DNA from 3 places in the Photobacterium nomapromontoriensis genome. Region 1 is predicted to be linked to each of the others. Evidence: riboswitches for the same ligand, from Rfam matches in the RefSeq annotation. Region 1 holds a riboswitch; each other region holds the start of a gene.
What was found. Region 1 has a riboswitch for lysine ahead of L4D12_RS00080 (Na+/H+ antiporter NhaC family protein). Riboswitches for the same ligand answer to the same signal wherever they lie in the genome.
Positions count from the first base shown of each region.

Region 1 (5,326 bases):
ATTTTTTACAATTAATTCTCATTCATAATTTCAGCTTTCTACTTGAATAACCCCGATCCTCACCCTCAGCATCAACGTCACATGCAGCGCATTCAGCGCATTCAGCATGTACTGCTCCTTCTCCCCTGGCAGCCATTCAAACATTACCCGCCCATCAAGCACATCATGACAACTCGAACAACAATCAACGGCCCACCTGATTACCATCATTAATCAGCCAGCTGAGCTATACTTTGAGTTAAAGAAAACTTGAGGATTAGATCATGCCTAAGAATATGGTTCAATTTCAGAAAAGTATTTCTATTCATCGCTTTATCAAGCTGTATGGTACTGAAGAACAGTGCCAAAAGCACTTGTTTGATATGCGATGGCCTACTGCGTTCAAGTGCCCTAATTGCCATCACGATAAGTATTGCCAGTTAAAATCACGTGACTTGTATCAGTGCAATCGCTGCCGACATCAAGCATCACTAACGTCTGGAACTCTCTTTGCCAACTCTAAACTTCCCTTAACGACTTGGTTTTTAGCCATTTATCTAATCACACAAGAGAAAAACGGGATCTCCGCGTTGGAGTTATCTCGTAATTTGGGTGTTTCTTATAATGCTGCCTGGCGGTTGAAGCATAAGTTAATGCAAGCAATGAAAGAGCGTGACGACGAATCTCAACTCACAGGATTTATTCAGATTGATGACGTTTATTGGGGCGGTGTTCGTCGAGGTTCTCGTGGTCGAGAAGCGAAAGGCAAGCGTCCATTTGTAGCAGCAGTGTCTTTAAACGACGAAGGTCATCCCATTCATATGCGCTTTTCTGTTGTTAAAGGCTTCCAGAAACATGAGTTAACACAATGGGCGAAAACACATTTACGGCCAAAATCGCTTGTCATATCAGATGGTTTAGCTTGCTTCAGAGGCATTGAAGATGCAAACGAGTTCCATCTGGCCATTATCACTGGCGGTGGTGCTGATTGTGTTGAATTACCGTACTTCAAGTGGGTTAACACGATGATAAGTAATGTGAAAAACTCAATGCACGGAACTTACCATGCGATAAACAACAAGCATTTACCGAGATATCTCGCTGAATTCTGCTTTAAGTTCAATCGCAGATTTGATTTGGAAGAAATGATAGATAACCTGATTCACTCAAGTATTCAAACAGCACCGATGCCTGAGCGCTTACTCAAATTGGCTGAGGCTCGGTGGTAATCAGGTGAGACTAAGCCTATATTGTTATTAGGCTGACAACAGTGTGGCGTTAATGGCCGTAAATATAGACACTCCGCAATGTTTAGAAATAGCTGTTTAATGCTGTGGAATAGAAGTTATGTGCTCTTGCCCAGACGCCTTGCTCTGTTTCGCCTTTAGCTAGTAATAACAAGTGCGGCAATAGCTGCTCGGCAAAGTCTTCGCTGCTCTCTTTTGGCAGTACGGTTGGCAAGTGGTCAACAGCCTGTACCCATATACCCTCTACGTCTGATTCGATAACCGGATGCGACAGCTTGGTACACTGGCTGTAGATACGAATTGGGTTGTCAGGGTTATTTGGATCGCAACTGACATCACTCACCATGCTTAACTGCGGCGATGTTCCCAAGCTCTCTTTGGTGACAAATGGTGGCGTGTTTTCTGCTAAATACGCACAGTTGACTAAAATGTCATAGTCATTGATGGCGGTGAACGGGCCACCGGCTTGTGTTTCTGCTACATCCCACCCATCGGCTTGGATCCCCAAGTCGGAGAATAAATCCATCGCACCACGTCCACAGCGGCCAAATTGTCCGATGATCAGAACCTTAGGCTGTGCTTGCAGTGTGGCTGTTTGTGCCCGCAAGTGAGTGAGGTAATGAGAGCGGTCAGGGAAACTCGTCACCCCAGGATATGGCATATTGGTGCTCAGGTGATGAATAAACCCGGATAAACCAATTGCCGCGCCGACATAACCCGCCCAATAGCCAAATGCACACACACGTTTGCCATTATCATCCTGGAGGAATTCCAGATCCAAAATCGCCCCGCAACCCGACTGGAAGCGTTGCAGAATTTGCTCAGCTTCATCTTGCCCTTTAAAGGCGTGAGCGAAATAGATGTGGCGGTGCTTCAGCGGGAAGCTATCTTCGGCTAACTCTTTGAGTCCCAGTATAAAAGCCTGCTCTGGTGCATTAGGCCAACTGTGTCCGTCTACTAACTGACAGCCAATATCAGCATAGTTTTGATCGGTAAATACCCGAGTGGTGCTGCGCTCAACAATGACCTGCGCACCCGCTTCAATCAGCGCTTTTGCGCCGTTAGGTGTAAGTGGTGTACGGTGTTCACCCACTTTTACCTCATCGCGAAGCCAAAAAATATTCTTGTTCATGTTAATTCCTTATAACTACAAAACAGGTGCTGGGCTCAACACCGCTTGGCGACGGATCATCACGGCGATAAGCACAAGCTGTAAAATTGCCGCAGCCACAATGGTGTACGGGCTACGGGTTATTTCTGCCACCATAAAGCCAAGGCTGGCAGTGATCCCGGTCAGAATGGCGTAAGGGAATTGCGTACGCACATGGGCAACGTGATCACACCCGGTGGACATTGAACTCAAAATGGTGGTATCGGAAATTGGGGAGGAGTGATCACCTAACATTCCGCCACTCAATGCCGCACCGATGCAAATGAGAGGATCCGCGCCTAATGCGCTGGCAACGGGCACGGCAATGGGGATCAGGATGGCAAAGGTGCCCCATGACGATCCCGTTGCGACAGAAATAAAGCTACCAATAATGAAAATTAAGGCGGGTAGTAGAAACACGGGGAGCCGATCATCCATCACTTGACTGATATATTCCCCGGTACCTAATGATTTACAAATATCCCCTAAGGTCCATGCCAGTAGCAAGATGATCAAAATAAGCATGATCCGCTGCATGCCGGAAATAAACGTATTGAACGAGGTGTTGGCCGTCATGGTTTTGGTATACGCGTAATACACAATGGCCGTGAGTGAGGCGATAAGGTAGCTGGTGCCGAGTGTTGTTCGGATAATCGGCCCGTTAATGGTGCCATGCAGATAATAGTTGTAGCTAAACAACACCACGATGGTGGCAAATAATACCCCTAATGGGACTAAAATCAGTGACATTGAGGGGGCGTTAGTGACTGTGTTCGTCGTGGCTGTGATTGATGGTTGCTGGCTGGCCTGTTCTTCAGCGTCTGCCATTGGTCCCCAGTCTTTTTTCATGATGGCGTAAACGGGCACACTCAGTAGCGCCAGTAATGCATAGAGTTGGTAAGGGATCACCTGCAGAAAGGTGGCAAAGCCATCAACGGGGGTGCCCATATTGTCATAAGCGTTTTCTATCAACCCTTGTGAGTACACGCCCCAACTGATTATCGGGATTAACACACACACTGGAGAGGAGGTTGAATCGATAATAAAGGCCAGTTTCTCTTTACTTAATTTCAGTTTTTCATAGATAGGTGAAAACATGGGGCCAAGGATCAATGAGTTCCCTGAGTCAGTGAAAAATACCCCGATCCCCGCCGCCCACGTCGCCAGCTGGGCTTTGCATGGTGAGGAGATAAAGCGGGTGGCGACAGTAGAAAAGGCCGCCATGCCACCACTTTGCTCAACTAAGTAGATAAACCCCGAGATAATGGTGATCACAATAATAATTTGTGCATTACTGGTTTTCGCCAACTGAGCAAAGGGCCCGTCAGATAAGAACATCAGTACGGTATCGGCGGGGTGTCCTTTGGTCAAAATTAGCATGCCGCTAATAACGGCAACACCTAGAGCCAGTACAACGTGACGTGTTGTAAAGGCGAGGACTAGGGCAAGTAAAGCGGGTACGATGGATAATATTCCGTAATCAGCCATGCGTCGACATCTCCTAAAAATAGATCAAAACAGTGACAAATAGAGAGACATTGAGACACGGACAGACAAAACAGTGCAAAGGGGCGGGTAGCTATACCCACTCCGATGAAAATGTGTTGTAGCGCTCCATCCAGACAAGGTCTGAGATGACAGTGTTGTTCTTATTAAGAACGACCCCAGTAGCCAGGCTGACACCCTGTACCACTTCGGCATTGACTCCTTTTACCTAGTTTCATCGGCTGTCGACCTCCACTAAGTGACTGATAGGCAATGCGCCTCTACTTGTAGCGAAGATCAAATAGCATCCTGCTTGGCTAAGAATAAATCACACAAATGGTTAAAATTAATATTATTAGTGGCGAGTTGTGATGATGATCATGTAAATATTTCAATTATGTTATCGGGGTGGTGTCTGTGATGCATATTGCAGACATAAAAACTGTGCGTGAAGCCTAAATATCTCTCGCGCTGCTGAATATCTTGAGGTAGCTTGAATGAAGTTGATAAATCAAGGAATTAGGGACGAGAGATGAAGACGATTGGGATGCTAGGTGGGATGAGCTGGGAATCGACATTAAGCTATTATCAGGCGCTGAATGAAGGCGTTAAACAGCGTTTAGGCGGGTTACATTCTGCCAAAATCTGTCTGTATAGTGTGGATTTTGATGAAATCGAGACTCTACAGCATCAAGGGAAATGGGATGAAACGGCGACGATTCTGGCTGATGCGGCACAAGCGGTAGAGAACGGTGGCGCGGATTTTATTCTGATTTGTACCAACACGATGCATAAAGTGGCCCCGCAAATTGAAGCAAAGGTAGCGATTCCTATTTTGCATATTGCGGATGCGACTGCGCAAAATCTCATTGATCACGGTATTAAAAAAGTCGGGCTGCTGGGTACGCGCTTTACCATGGAGCAAGATTTTTATAAAGGCCGCCTAACTGACAAGTTTGGTATCGAAGTGATCGTGCCGGACAGTGATGACAGGGAAAGCGTGCATAACATTATTTATCAAGAGCTATGCCGGGGTGAAATACGTGATGAATCTCGATCAACGTACGCGAAAATTATTGATAAATTGCACCAATCCGGCGCTGAGGCAGTGATTTTAGGCTGTACCGAGATCGCGCTGCTGATCCAGCAATCCCATACCAATGTCCCACTGTTTGATACTACCGCCATCCATGCACAGGCAGCGGTTGAGTTAGCGCTGAAGTAGAAAAAGTTAATTGGCAATAAATTTTAATCGCATCGCACTGAGGCGCATTGGAGAAAATGCGCCTTAGTGGTTCTAAGGATTGATGATGAAATATAGAAGTATTGTAATGGCGGTTGGTTGCTTATCATTACCGATAATCGCTTCAGCTGAAAATACATCCCTGTATTGGGAGAATTATGTTGCGAGCCGTAGTCAGGGGAGTGATCTTGTTGATCCTAACTATGTTGCGCAAGATGGCTT
Region 1 is NZ_JAKJSL010000001.1:15,201-20,526, forward strand. Features, by position in the region: gene L4D12_RS00065 (hypothetical protein) at 31-210, opposite strand; gene L4D12_RS00070 (IS1595 family transposase) at 264-1,208, shown strand; gene L4D12_RS00075 (saccharopine dehydrogenase) at 1,291-2,358, opposite strand; gene L4D12_RS00080 (Na+/H+ antiporter NhaC family protein) at 2,374-3,864, opposite strand; lysine riboswitch at 3,976-4,153, opposite strand; gene L4D12_RS00085 (aspartate/glutamate racemase family protein) at 4,394-5,086, shown strand; gene L4D12_RS00090 (DUF4955 domain-containing protein) at 5,169-5,326, shown strand, end outside.

Region 2 (5,326 bases), on a different contig from region 1:
GGGGGCGGGCAAATCAGATCCCGAAAACATTCGATAACGCGGTAGACAGTGCCGCTGCGTTGTATATGGATATTATCAATTTATTCCTGCGGATCTTACGCATGATGGGGCGTAAGTAGGATCTAATACGGGTCTTTCGCAAAATGAAACGCTAGAGACACATCAAGCACCCAATGGGTGCTTGATGTGTTTTGGAGCGAAGGTTTTTACTGGAGCGTTATTTTGCTTCAGCCATGTCCATAATTGGTTGGTTCTTACGCATTGCAAACATGCAGAATCCGATAAACCATACGCCGCTGACAGCAAGGCCCGCCCATGCAGAGTGGGTGTAACCAATTGCGATATAGCCAAGTAGTGCACCAAAGGCAACAGATACCGCATAAGGTAGCTGAGTCAGTACGTGATCCATATGGTGACAACCTGCGCCTGTCGCAGACAAAATACTGGTACTTGAGATTGGTGAACTGTGGTCACCAAATACCGCACCTGCCAGTACAGCAGATAGCATAGGTAGTAACATGCTGATATCACTAGCTGCAGCAATGTCGCCTGCTAGCGGTAGCATGATGCCGAAGGTGCCCCAGCTTGTGCCAGTTGCAAATGCCATTGCACAAGACAGAACGAAGATAACAGCAGGCAGCATTTCAATTGGGATGTTGCCATTTGCCATCGAAGCCAGGTACATACCGGTTTCCATGTCACGTACCACACCACCGATAGTCCAGGCAAAGAACAGAATCACGATAGCAGGCAGCATCGCGCTGATCCCTTGGGGTGCGGCTTTAAGCCAGGTTTTAGCACTGAGTTTCAAGCGTAGTGCGAGTGCAATAGAAACGACTAAGCTACAGATTGCACCATATACCAATGATGAACCGACGTTAGTGTTTTCGAATGAGCCAATAACGCTGAACTCAAGGCCTTTCGCAGCCAGTACAGTTGCACCTGATTCGATCATGAAATAGACCGTCGCTGCAGTTAGCGTCAGGATAGGGAGTACCATATCAATCATGCTACCGTTGCTGCCTTCAGGTGTTTCGATATCAAGACCCGTTGGACGGCCACGAGACTCATCCCATAGTTTACCTTCCAGCGCCCACTCTTCGTGCTTACGCATTGGGCCAATATCAAGTTGGAATGCAATGACACATAGCACCATAACCAGCGTAAATACCGCATATAGGTTCATCGGTACCATCTCGACGAACGCAGCGATTGGGCTCTGGTCTGTCACGTTATGTGCCACCATGATCCCGCCAATCAGGGCGATGATATAAGCTCCCCAAGACGAAATAGGCATGAGTACACAAACTGGTGCTGCTGTTGAGTCCAACAAATACGCCAGTTTAGCGCGAGAAATTTGGAAACGGTCGGTAACTGGGCGACAAATAGCACCTACAGACAGGCTATGGAAAAAGTCGTCGATAAAAAAGATGAATACCATCAAACCTGTTAGCGATTTAGCACTGCGTCGATCTTTGCAGCGTACGGCTGCCCAGTCGGCAAAGGCTTGTGTCGCGCCAGAGGCACTCATCAGGCTGATCAATGCGCCTAGCAATAACATGAAAATGATCATATTAACGTTATCGCTGTTCAGGCTGCCGTTAGACCATACAATGCTAAGGACTTTCTCTGAAAGGTATTTTAGTGCGCCAACAGGTGAATAATCGGTCAGCATAAAGGCACCGGAAACGATACCTGCACCTAGTGATAATAGGACACGACGTGTTGTAACAGCGAGGATAACCGCTAACACTGGCGGGAGAATTGACCAAGCGGAATCTGAATAATGGATGAGGTTCATGATCTCTGTACACCTACAAAATAAGGTGGAGATCTACCGAAAAGAGGTGTAACGAAGACGTACAAAAGTGATGACTTGTTACCCCTTCAGGTAGCGCTCCATAGGAAAAAAACTATGGCAGTCTTACGCCTATTCGACGTAAGCCCAGCGACTGAGTGTGATAACAACAGTCACTTCGGCGCTGACTCCTTTCTCCGGCATCATCGGTATCATCCTCCGCACGGGTACTTATAGGCAGCGCGCCTCTACTGATTAAGGGTTTGCGTTAGCTATCTTATCAATAACCGACCACAGAGCAAGTGTTAAATCACAAAAAAGATAGATATTTGGCAACAATCTATTGTTCTTATCGTTACGATTAGGTTATTGGTTTGTGTGTCTGGTGTTTATGAATGATTATCGACTTATCTATGCATGGAATTTTCATTTGCTAAGGAGTTAGCATGATTAAAAAACACTTTGAATTGATCGACAAGCCGACCTTTTTTGGGGCGTTAGGGTTGTTGTTCTCCGTGATAATCCCCCTATTGTTGTTTCCAGCCCAAGGTGCAGAGTGGATTGCGATAGCCAAAACATTCATGACTGATAAACTCGGTTTCCTTTATTTGGCACTCGGCCTCGCTGCTTTCTTCTTTATGATTTATATCATTTTTTCAGATATAGGCCAGATTAAATTAGGTGATGCTGACGAAAAGCCGGAATTTAAAACCGCCTCTTGGGCGGCGATGCTGTTCTGTGGTGGTATCGGTGCCAGTATCCTGTATTGGGGGACTATTGAATGGGCATATTATTATCAGAGCCCCCCTTTCCAGTTAGAACCAGGCAGTGAGGAAGCGGTGCGTTGGGCGGCGACGTACGGTATTTTCCACTGGGGGCCGGTTGCATGGTCAATTTATCTGATCCCAGCCATTCCTATCGCCTATTTCTTCTATGTGCGTAAACAGCCAGTATTGAAAGTTTCTGCTGCGTTAATGCCTGTTATTGGTGAGGCGCGTAGCCATGGTAAATGGGGTAAGGTCATTGATATTTTGTTTATCTTTGGTCTGCTCGGTGGCGCGGCGACTACGCTGGGCTTGGCGGCACCGTTGATCAATGAGGGGATCAGCTATTTATTTGGGATCCCATCAACAACAACGACTCAGATTGGCGTGTTACTACTTTGTACGGCTTTATTTGCGTATTCATCTTATAAAGGGATGGATGAAGGCATTAAAGTGCTCAGTAATATTAACTTCTGGGGCGCGCTGGCACTGTTGGCCTTTGTTTTGGTGGCGGGGCCAACCTTGTTTATGCTGGAAACCGGACTCGATTCTATCGGTCGTATGTTGTCGAATTTCTTCATTATGGCAACATGGGCAGAACCGTTCGGTGGTTACGGCACGTTTGAAGATACTCACTTCCCGCAAGACTGGACCATTTTCTATTGGGCATGGTGGCTCGTGTTTGCACCAAGCATGGGCTTGTTCGTGGCGCGTATCTCACGCGGTCGGACGATTAAGCAAATGGTGTCAGGGTCGATCTTCTTCGGTTCACTAGGCTGCGCACTGTACTTCATGATTTTAGGTAATTTTGGCTTATCGCTACAGTTATCAGGTCAGTTGGATGTTATTGGCATTCTTAATAGTGAAGGTCCAACGCGAGCTATTTTCTCGATTCTTGAACAGTTGCCGATGAGTACCATGGTCATCGCGGTGTTTACTCTCTTGTGTATTATTTTCACCGCCACTACGTTTGACTCGATCTCGTTTATTCTGGCTTCTGTGGTACAGAATAACGTCACGGAAGATCCGTTGCGTTGGAACCGTCTGTTCTGGGCATTCACCTTGTCATTGATGCCATCTATTTTGATGTTCATGGGAGGGCTGGCAACCTTGCAAACCGCCGCCATTGTTGGTGGCCTTCCGTTACTTGTGATTGCCGTGATGTTGATGATTTCTGGTGTGAAAGCGGCAACACTCGATTTGGCCCATCAGGAAGGCTATATCGATCCGGTGATCAATATTGAAGAATTTCCGGATGTCGACCCATGGTCGAAAGAAGGCATGGCGATGGCACAATTTGAGCGCTTGAAAGATGAGGCAGTTGCAGCCGCGGAAGAAGAGCGTGAAAAACTGAACGCCATCTGGGATCTGAAGAAAGCAATCCGTGCCACTGCGTTGTCAAAAGGCGAGTCAGGGATGGAGTTGGGCGATGCACCGCAAGAGCAACTGGACGAAATCAGACGTCTGACTGATGAAGCTATGGCAGCCAAAGAACATAAGCTGCAAGCCTCTGAGCAAGCTCAGGAAGCACGTAAAGTATTCGATGATCTGATGCGTACCCGCCTAGAGCAAGAAGCGGCAGATGCGCAAGCAGAAGCGAAAGCGTAAAGCCATTTAATTCAATGATGTTAGTTGAATCGGAGAGCCGTCCTAACAGGGCGGCTTTTTTGACGACAGCGTTAAATAGACGTAGTCTCGGTCACACGGTGGTTGTGGCAAACTTAGACTTTCATGCAGCCATTTGTGATAATGAGCCTGTTATATCAATTCAAATCAGGTACGCTTTCTTATTTATGGGATGGGTACTTGCATGTTTGGCCGAGGGATGAATGGCAACAATTACTGATGTGTCGCGTATTGCGGGTGTATCGAAAGCGACGGTATCACGTGTAATTAATGGAACAGGGCAAGTCAGAGAAAGTACGGTGCTGATGGTTAGGCAGGTTATGTCTGATTTGAACTACAAACCTTGTTCTGTCGCACAAACATTGGCAACAAAACGAAGTAACAGTGTAGGGTTAGTGCTTTCTGATTTTACTGGTAGTTACTTTGGTATTCTATTAAAAGAAGCCTCAATGGGTGCCGATCGGATTGGTAAGCAATTATTGATTGCTGACGGACAGAATCAGGCTGAATCCGAATTAAAAGCCGTCTATTCTTTGGTTGATAAAAAGTGCGATGTGATTGTGCTTTATAGTCGCCAACTCTCACCAGAGCAGATCATTGCACTGAATCAGTCGATAGATATTCCTTTGGTCAATATCGGGCGTGCATTGCCCGTAGAAGCGGGTTATTCGATTGCCTTTGATCAAAAGCATGCTATTGAGATAGCCGTAGAGCATTTGGTTGAACTTGGCCATCGCATTATCATGTATTTAGGTCCCGATCCCACCACGCCAACATCGACGTTACGCTTGGCTGGCTTCAATGATGCGATTAATAGACGCTCTGAAGACGGTATCATTGCGTCTTACGCGACCAGTGAATTTGGCTATATTGAAGGCTATGAAGCCGCGAAGAAAATAGTGAGAGAAAATGCACTACCGTCGTCAATGGTGGTCGCTTCTGATGATATTGCTATTGGTTGTATCAAGGCACTAAGTGAGCAAGGTATTTCCGTTCCTAAAGATGTATCAATTATTAGCATTGATAACGATCCTTGTAGCCCATTCGTGACGCCGTCATTGACCACCATTGATGTGCCAATCCAAAAAATCATGGCGCAGGCTATGTCAGTCGCGCAACAGTTTGCCGAGGGGACGGA
Region 2 is NZ_JAKJSL010000028.1:101,509-106,834, reverse strand. Features, by position in the region: gene L4D12_RS12175 (Bax inhibitor-1 family protein) at 1-119, shown strand, start outside; gene L4D12_RS12170 (Na+/H+ antiporter NhaC family protein) at 218-1,801, opposite strand; lysine riboswitch at 1,885-2,057, opposite strand; gene L4D12_RS12165 (BCCT family transporter) at 2,248-4,170, shown strand; gene L4D12_RS12160 (LacI family DNA-binding transcriptional regulator) at 4,392-5,326, shown strand, end outside.
Region 2: linked by a shared signal. The riboswitch ahead of L4D12_RS12170 (Na+/H+ antiporter NhaC family protein) and the one ahead of L4D12_RS00080 (Na+/H+ antiporter NhaC family protein) in region 1 are both predicted to bind lysine.

Region 3 (5,326 bases), on a different contig from region 1:
AATCAGGCACTCAACTTGCCTTGGTGGGATTATTCTTTCCGCTGACCTTGCATACTCAGCTCGAATACCCGTTTTATCACTCGCTGGTCCATTGGCTGATTTTCATTATCCTGATCTATTGGGTCGATAACCTGACCGCCAAATACTACCGGCTCAAAATGAACTACATTCTCTCTATCCGGATACTGGCGCTAATGCTGCCACTAACGGTAACCGGTTATATGGCAACCACTCTCTATTCGGGATATCTGCTCACGAAGTACGAGACGACCCAACCTGTCAATATCAACTACCTTTTGCGGGTCAATAATCCCTGGGCATGGCAGAATCGTTTTGAATGGGATCTCCACCTGACTCAGCTTCAGCTTGGTGCTAGCACGGATAATCCGCAATTAATTCAGGAATACATCACTTGGGCTCAGCACAAAGCCAAACTATGGCCGCGCCCAGCACTGTACCAGAACCTGATCACCGCCTATCAATACCTCGGCAAGGATGGGGTGGCTGAACAAATTCGGCAGGAAGCGCGGTATCTGTTCCCAAGCGGCGAGTTCAACCAGCAACCCCACTCTTCTGCCAGTAAAGTAATGGCTAAGCCAATGAGTGCGACTGACGCTAGTCAGTAACCACCCCACCTAACAAAACGGCTACCGAAGTAGCCGTTTTTTCAAGTCTGCAACCGCATCATTTCAATGTTGTTTCCAGCGCACGTAGACAGAGCGCAACATTCTCACTGCGGGCCGCATATCCCATCAAGCCAATGCGCCATGCTTTACCGGCCAAAGCCCCCAGACCGGCACCAATTTCCAGGTTATAGCGTTCAAGTAGAATCTTCCGTACTTGTGCATCATCGATCCCTTGCGGAATATAAACGGCATTGAGTTGCGGCAGACGAGAGGACTCCTCAACAACAAACTCAATCCCGAGTTGCTCTAAACCTTCGCGTAACTCTTGATGTATATCACGATGGCGTTGCCATGCCTGTTCCAAACCTTCATGCTGCAGTAATACCAAGGCTTCATGCAGCGCATACAAGCTGTTTACTGGGGCGGTATGGTGATAGCTTCGCTTGCCCTCTCCGCTCCAATATCCTAAGACCAAACTCTGATCTAAAAACCAGCTCTGAACCGGTATCTGACGCTGCTGGATCTTTTCAATCGCACGCGGTGAAAATGTCAACGGTGATAAGCCCGGTACGCAGGAAAGGCACTTCTGGCTCCCTGAATAGACCGCATCCAGCTGCCATTCATCCACCAGCAGAGGTACACCACCCAGAGAGGTAACAGCATCAACAATAGTCAGGCAGCCATGCTCGCGAGCCAATTTAGCTATCGCTTGGGCATCACTCAAGGCCCCCGTTGACGTTTCGGCATGAACAAACGCCACAATTTTCGCATCCGGATGGCTGGTTAATGCCTGACGGACAAGTGCGGGATCAACGGGCTCTCCCCACGTATTGTCAACCATCACCGCAATGCCGCCACAACGCTCGACATTCTCCCGCATCCGCTCGCCAAACACGCCATTTCGACACACGATGATTTTGTCTCCCGGCTCAACCAGATTGACAAAACATGCTTCCATCCCGGCACTGCCTGGCGCTGAAACCGCAATCGTAAAAGTATTCTGAGTCTGAAATGCATATTGAAGTAGCTGCTTCAACTCATCCATCATGCCAATAAACAATGGGTCTAAATGGCCAATCGTCGGGCGGCTTAATGCTTGCAAGACTGACGGATAAATATCCGAAGGACCGGGGCCCATAAGGGTGCGTTGAGGTGGGTAAAAACGACCAATTTTCATTATTATTCCTCCCTGAAAGTAAGAGTGGTTATCATCAGTTTCGATAACAAGGGTACTTAATGACTATATCAGCTCTATCACGATTGTGCGTATTTCGATAGCTTACCCACTCTTGAATCATGACTGGTGCATTTTTCGGCTAATTTTGAGCAAATCATGTCATCTTATGATTGACAAACTGGCCACAGATCCGCTTCAATAAAGCACATTTTTTGTTCATCCTGATGCGCGTTATTTTCAGGTGAAAACAGAAGAGGAGCGTTACCCAGGTATCTAGGATTGCGGGGCCCCACCCCAAAGCAATCTGGAGAGGGGGAGTAACGCCGAGATATGACATGACAGGGGGCATGTTATATCGGCTTAGAAGGTTGAATCCTTCTAGCTGTCATCTTTCCCGAGACAATGGTGAGGGAAAGGTGGGGAGCTTCTGGTTGTTGTATCTTCCAAGATCTTACCGCTTTGCTCTCCTGACACTTATGTCGGGATCTTGATCCCGAGTCACCCCCCTATGTATGAGAACGTTTAATTTATTCATTTTGGGAGACTCGTTGTGAGCTTTATTGACAATAATTCTGCGGTTCCTCCGCCGATCACTGTAGCGAAATTTGGCGGCACCAGTGTAGCCGATCATGCCGCCATGAGCCGAAGCGCCGAAATCATTAAAAACAACCCATCAGCTAAGGTTGTATTGATCAGTGCGTGTTCCGGTGTAACCAACCTGCTAGTTGAATTAGCAAATGGAATTGCCGATATCGAGCAGCGCTCACAACGGCTACAACAACTTCGTACAATCCATCAATCGATTCTCGATGATTTAACGCAACCGGAATGCGTATCAACAGAGATCTATCAACTTCTTGATAATATCGCAACGCTATCGGAACACACGGCGACATCTCCGTCCGTCCAGTTTACCGATCAATTGGTTGCTCATGGAGAACTGCTGTCAACATTCCTTTTCACTCAGATCCTGAATGAAATGGGGGCACCAGCCCAACGTTTTGACATTCGTCATGTCATGCGTACCGATAACCAATATGGTAAAGCCGTACCAGATATTAATACCATCCGTCAGCTTGCAGAGCAGCATCTCCAGCCACTGCTGACAGATAAGATCATTGTTTCTCAGGGCTTTATTGGTTCTGATGACAAAGGAAAAACCACCACACTTGGTCGTGGCGGCAGTGACTACAGTGCAGCACTTATCGCAGAAGCAATCTGTGCAAATACGCTGGAAATCTGGACTGACGTACCGGGTATGTACAGTACCGACCCACGCATTACTGCCAATGCAAAGCCAATTAGTGAAATCAGTTTTAGTGAAGCATCGGAAATGGCTAACTTTGGGGCAAAAATTCTGCATCCATCAACGCTGCTTCCAGCGGTTCGTCAGCAGATCCCAGTTTTTATCGGATCCTCGAAAGCACCCGATCAAGGCGGCACATGGATCCGCCAGCATGTAACGGAGCCACCGAAGTTTCGTGCGCTGGCTTTACGTTGCAACCAGACCATGGTAACCCTCACTAGCCTGAAGATGTTCCATGCTTACGGTTTTCTATCTGAAGTCTTTCGGATCCTGGCTGAGCACAAAGTTTCTGTCGATCTGATCACCACATCAGAAGTCAGTATATCGCTAACTCTGGATCAAACTGATACCGGTGGCGGTGCACCCAATCTGCCAGCAGCCGCAACAGCAGCGCTAAGTGAGCTATGCCGAGTCGAGGTTGAGCATAACTTATGTCTTGTCGCCCTGATTGGCAATAAGCTAGGTGAAGCCCCCGGAGCAGCAACTCAGGTATTTGGTACACTCGACCAATACAGTCCTCGCATGATTTGCTTTGGTGCCAGCACCCATAACCTCTGCTTCTTGGTCAGTACTCAGGAGTCACGAGACGTAGTAAAAACACTGCATCAGGCTCTGTTCGAGTAATCCTCGCTCAGACACAAGAAAGGCGCTCAATGAGCGCCTTTCTTGTGTCAGTCAATTCTCGAAAGAACAGCCACGCCTAATGCAAATTAGGCCCCAGCCATTTTTCGGCCTCAATCGTGTTCCATCCTTTACGATCTGCATAGCTATCTCTCTGATCTTCTTGGATCTGTGCGATAGCAAAATAACGCGAGTCCGGATGAGAAAAATACCACCCCGATACCGACGCACCCGGCCACATGGCATAGCTGGATGTCAGCGACATGCCTATCGCCTCTTCCACGCCTAAAAGCTCCCACAATGTGCCTTTCTCTGTATGTTCTGGACATGCAGGATAACCGGGAGCAGGGCGGATCCCTTGATAATTTTCACGGATCAAATCCTCATTGGACAGGTCTTCATGTAACGAATATCCCCAAATTTCTTTCCGTACAATTTTATGTAAGTACTCTGCAAAAGCTTCAGCCAGACGATCAGCCACCGCTTGGATCATGATCGCATTATAGTCATCGCCCGCCGCTTTATAAGCATCGGCCAGCGCTCGCTCGCCGATACCTCCCGTCACGGCAAATGCCCCGACCCAATCAGACTTACCACTTACTTTCGGGGCGATATAGTCCGATAAGCAGTAATTGAAACCTTTTGGCTTCTCAGTCTGCTGACGTAAGTGATAAAGCACTTCTGCCACAACTGTACGCGACTCATCGGTATACACTTCAATGTCATCACCGACACTGTTGGCTGGAAATAATGCACATATCCCCTTCGCTTGTAATAAGCCCTCGCTTTCCACTCTATCCAGTAACGAATTCGCATCATCAAATAAACGCTTCGCTTCCTCTCCAACCTCTTCGTGATCAAAGATAGCAGGGTATTTCCCCATCAATGACCAAGTCATGAAAAAGGGAGTCCAGTCGATATAACTGCGCAGGGTCGCGACATCAACGTCATTAAATTCATGTATACCCGGTTTAGCAGGTACCGGCGGTGTATAACTCTCCCAGTCAATATCAACCTTATTGACGCGAGCCGCTTCCAATTTTACGGGCTTAGATCGAGGGCGTTTACGAGCATGCTGCTCACGTACCACATCATAATCAGCCTGCAGCTTTTCGACAAAGGCAGGCTTGAGATTTTCAGACAACAGCGATGAACATACGCCAACTGCACGAGAAGCGTTGTTCACATACACCACTGGCTGATGGTAGTTTTGTTCAATCTTCACTGCGGTATGGGCTTTCGATGTTGTCGCTCCACCGATTAATAACGGTAATTCAAATCCCTGGCGTTCCATCTCTTTGGCCACATACACCATTTCATCCAACGATGGGGTGATCAACCCAGATAGACCTATAATATCAACGTTTTTTTCTTTGGCGACTTGAAGGATTTTCTCGCACGGCACCATCACCCCAAGGTCAATGATTTCATAGTTATTGCACTGTAATACCACACCAACAATATTCTTACCTATATCGTGCACATCACCTTTAACGGTTGCCAGTAAGATCTTCCCATTGGACGATCCGGATTGTTTAGACGCATTGATAAATGGCTCTAAATGAGCAACAGCCTGCTTCATCACCCGCGCTGATT
Region 3 is NZ_JAKJSL010000032.1:7,421-12,746, reverse strand. Features, by position in the region: gene L4D12_RS13765 (PglL family O-oligosaccharyltransferase) at 1-626, shown strand, start outside; gene L4D12_RS13760 (pyridoxal-phosphate-dependent aminotransferase family protein) at 685-1,803, opposite strand; lysine riboswitch at 2,047-2,238, shown strand; gene lysC (lysine-sensitive aspartokinase 3) at 2,354-3,733, shown strand; gene metH (methionine synthase) at 3,810-5,326, opposite strand, start outside.
Region 3: linked by a shared signal. The riboswitch ahead of lysC (lysine-sensitive aspartokinase 3) and the one ahead of L4D12_RS00080 (Na+/H+ antiporter NhaC family protein) in region 1 are both predicted to bind lysine.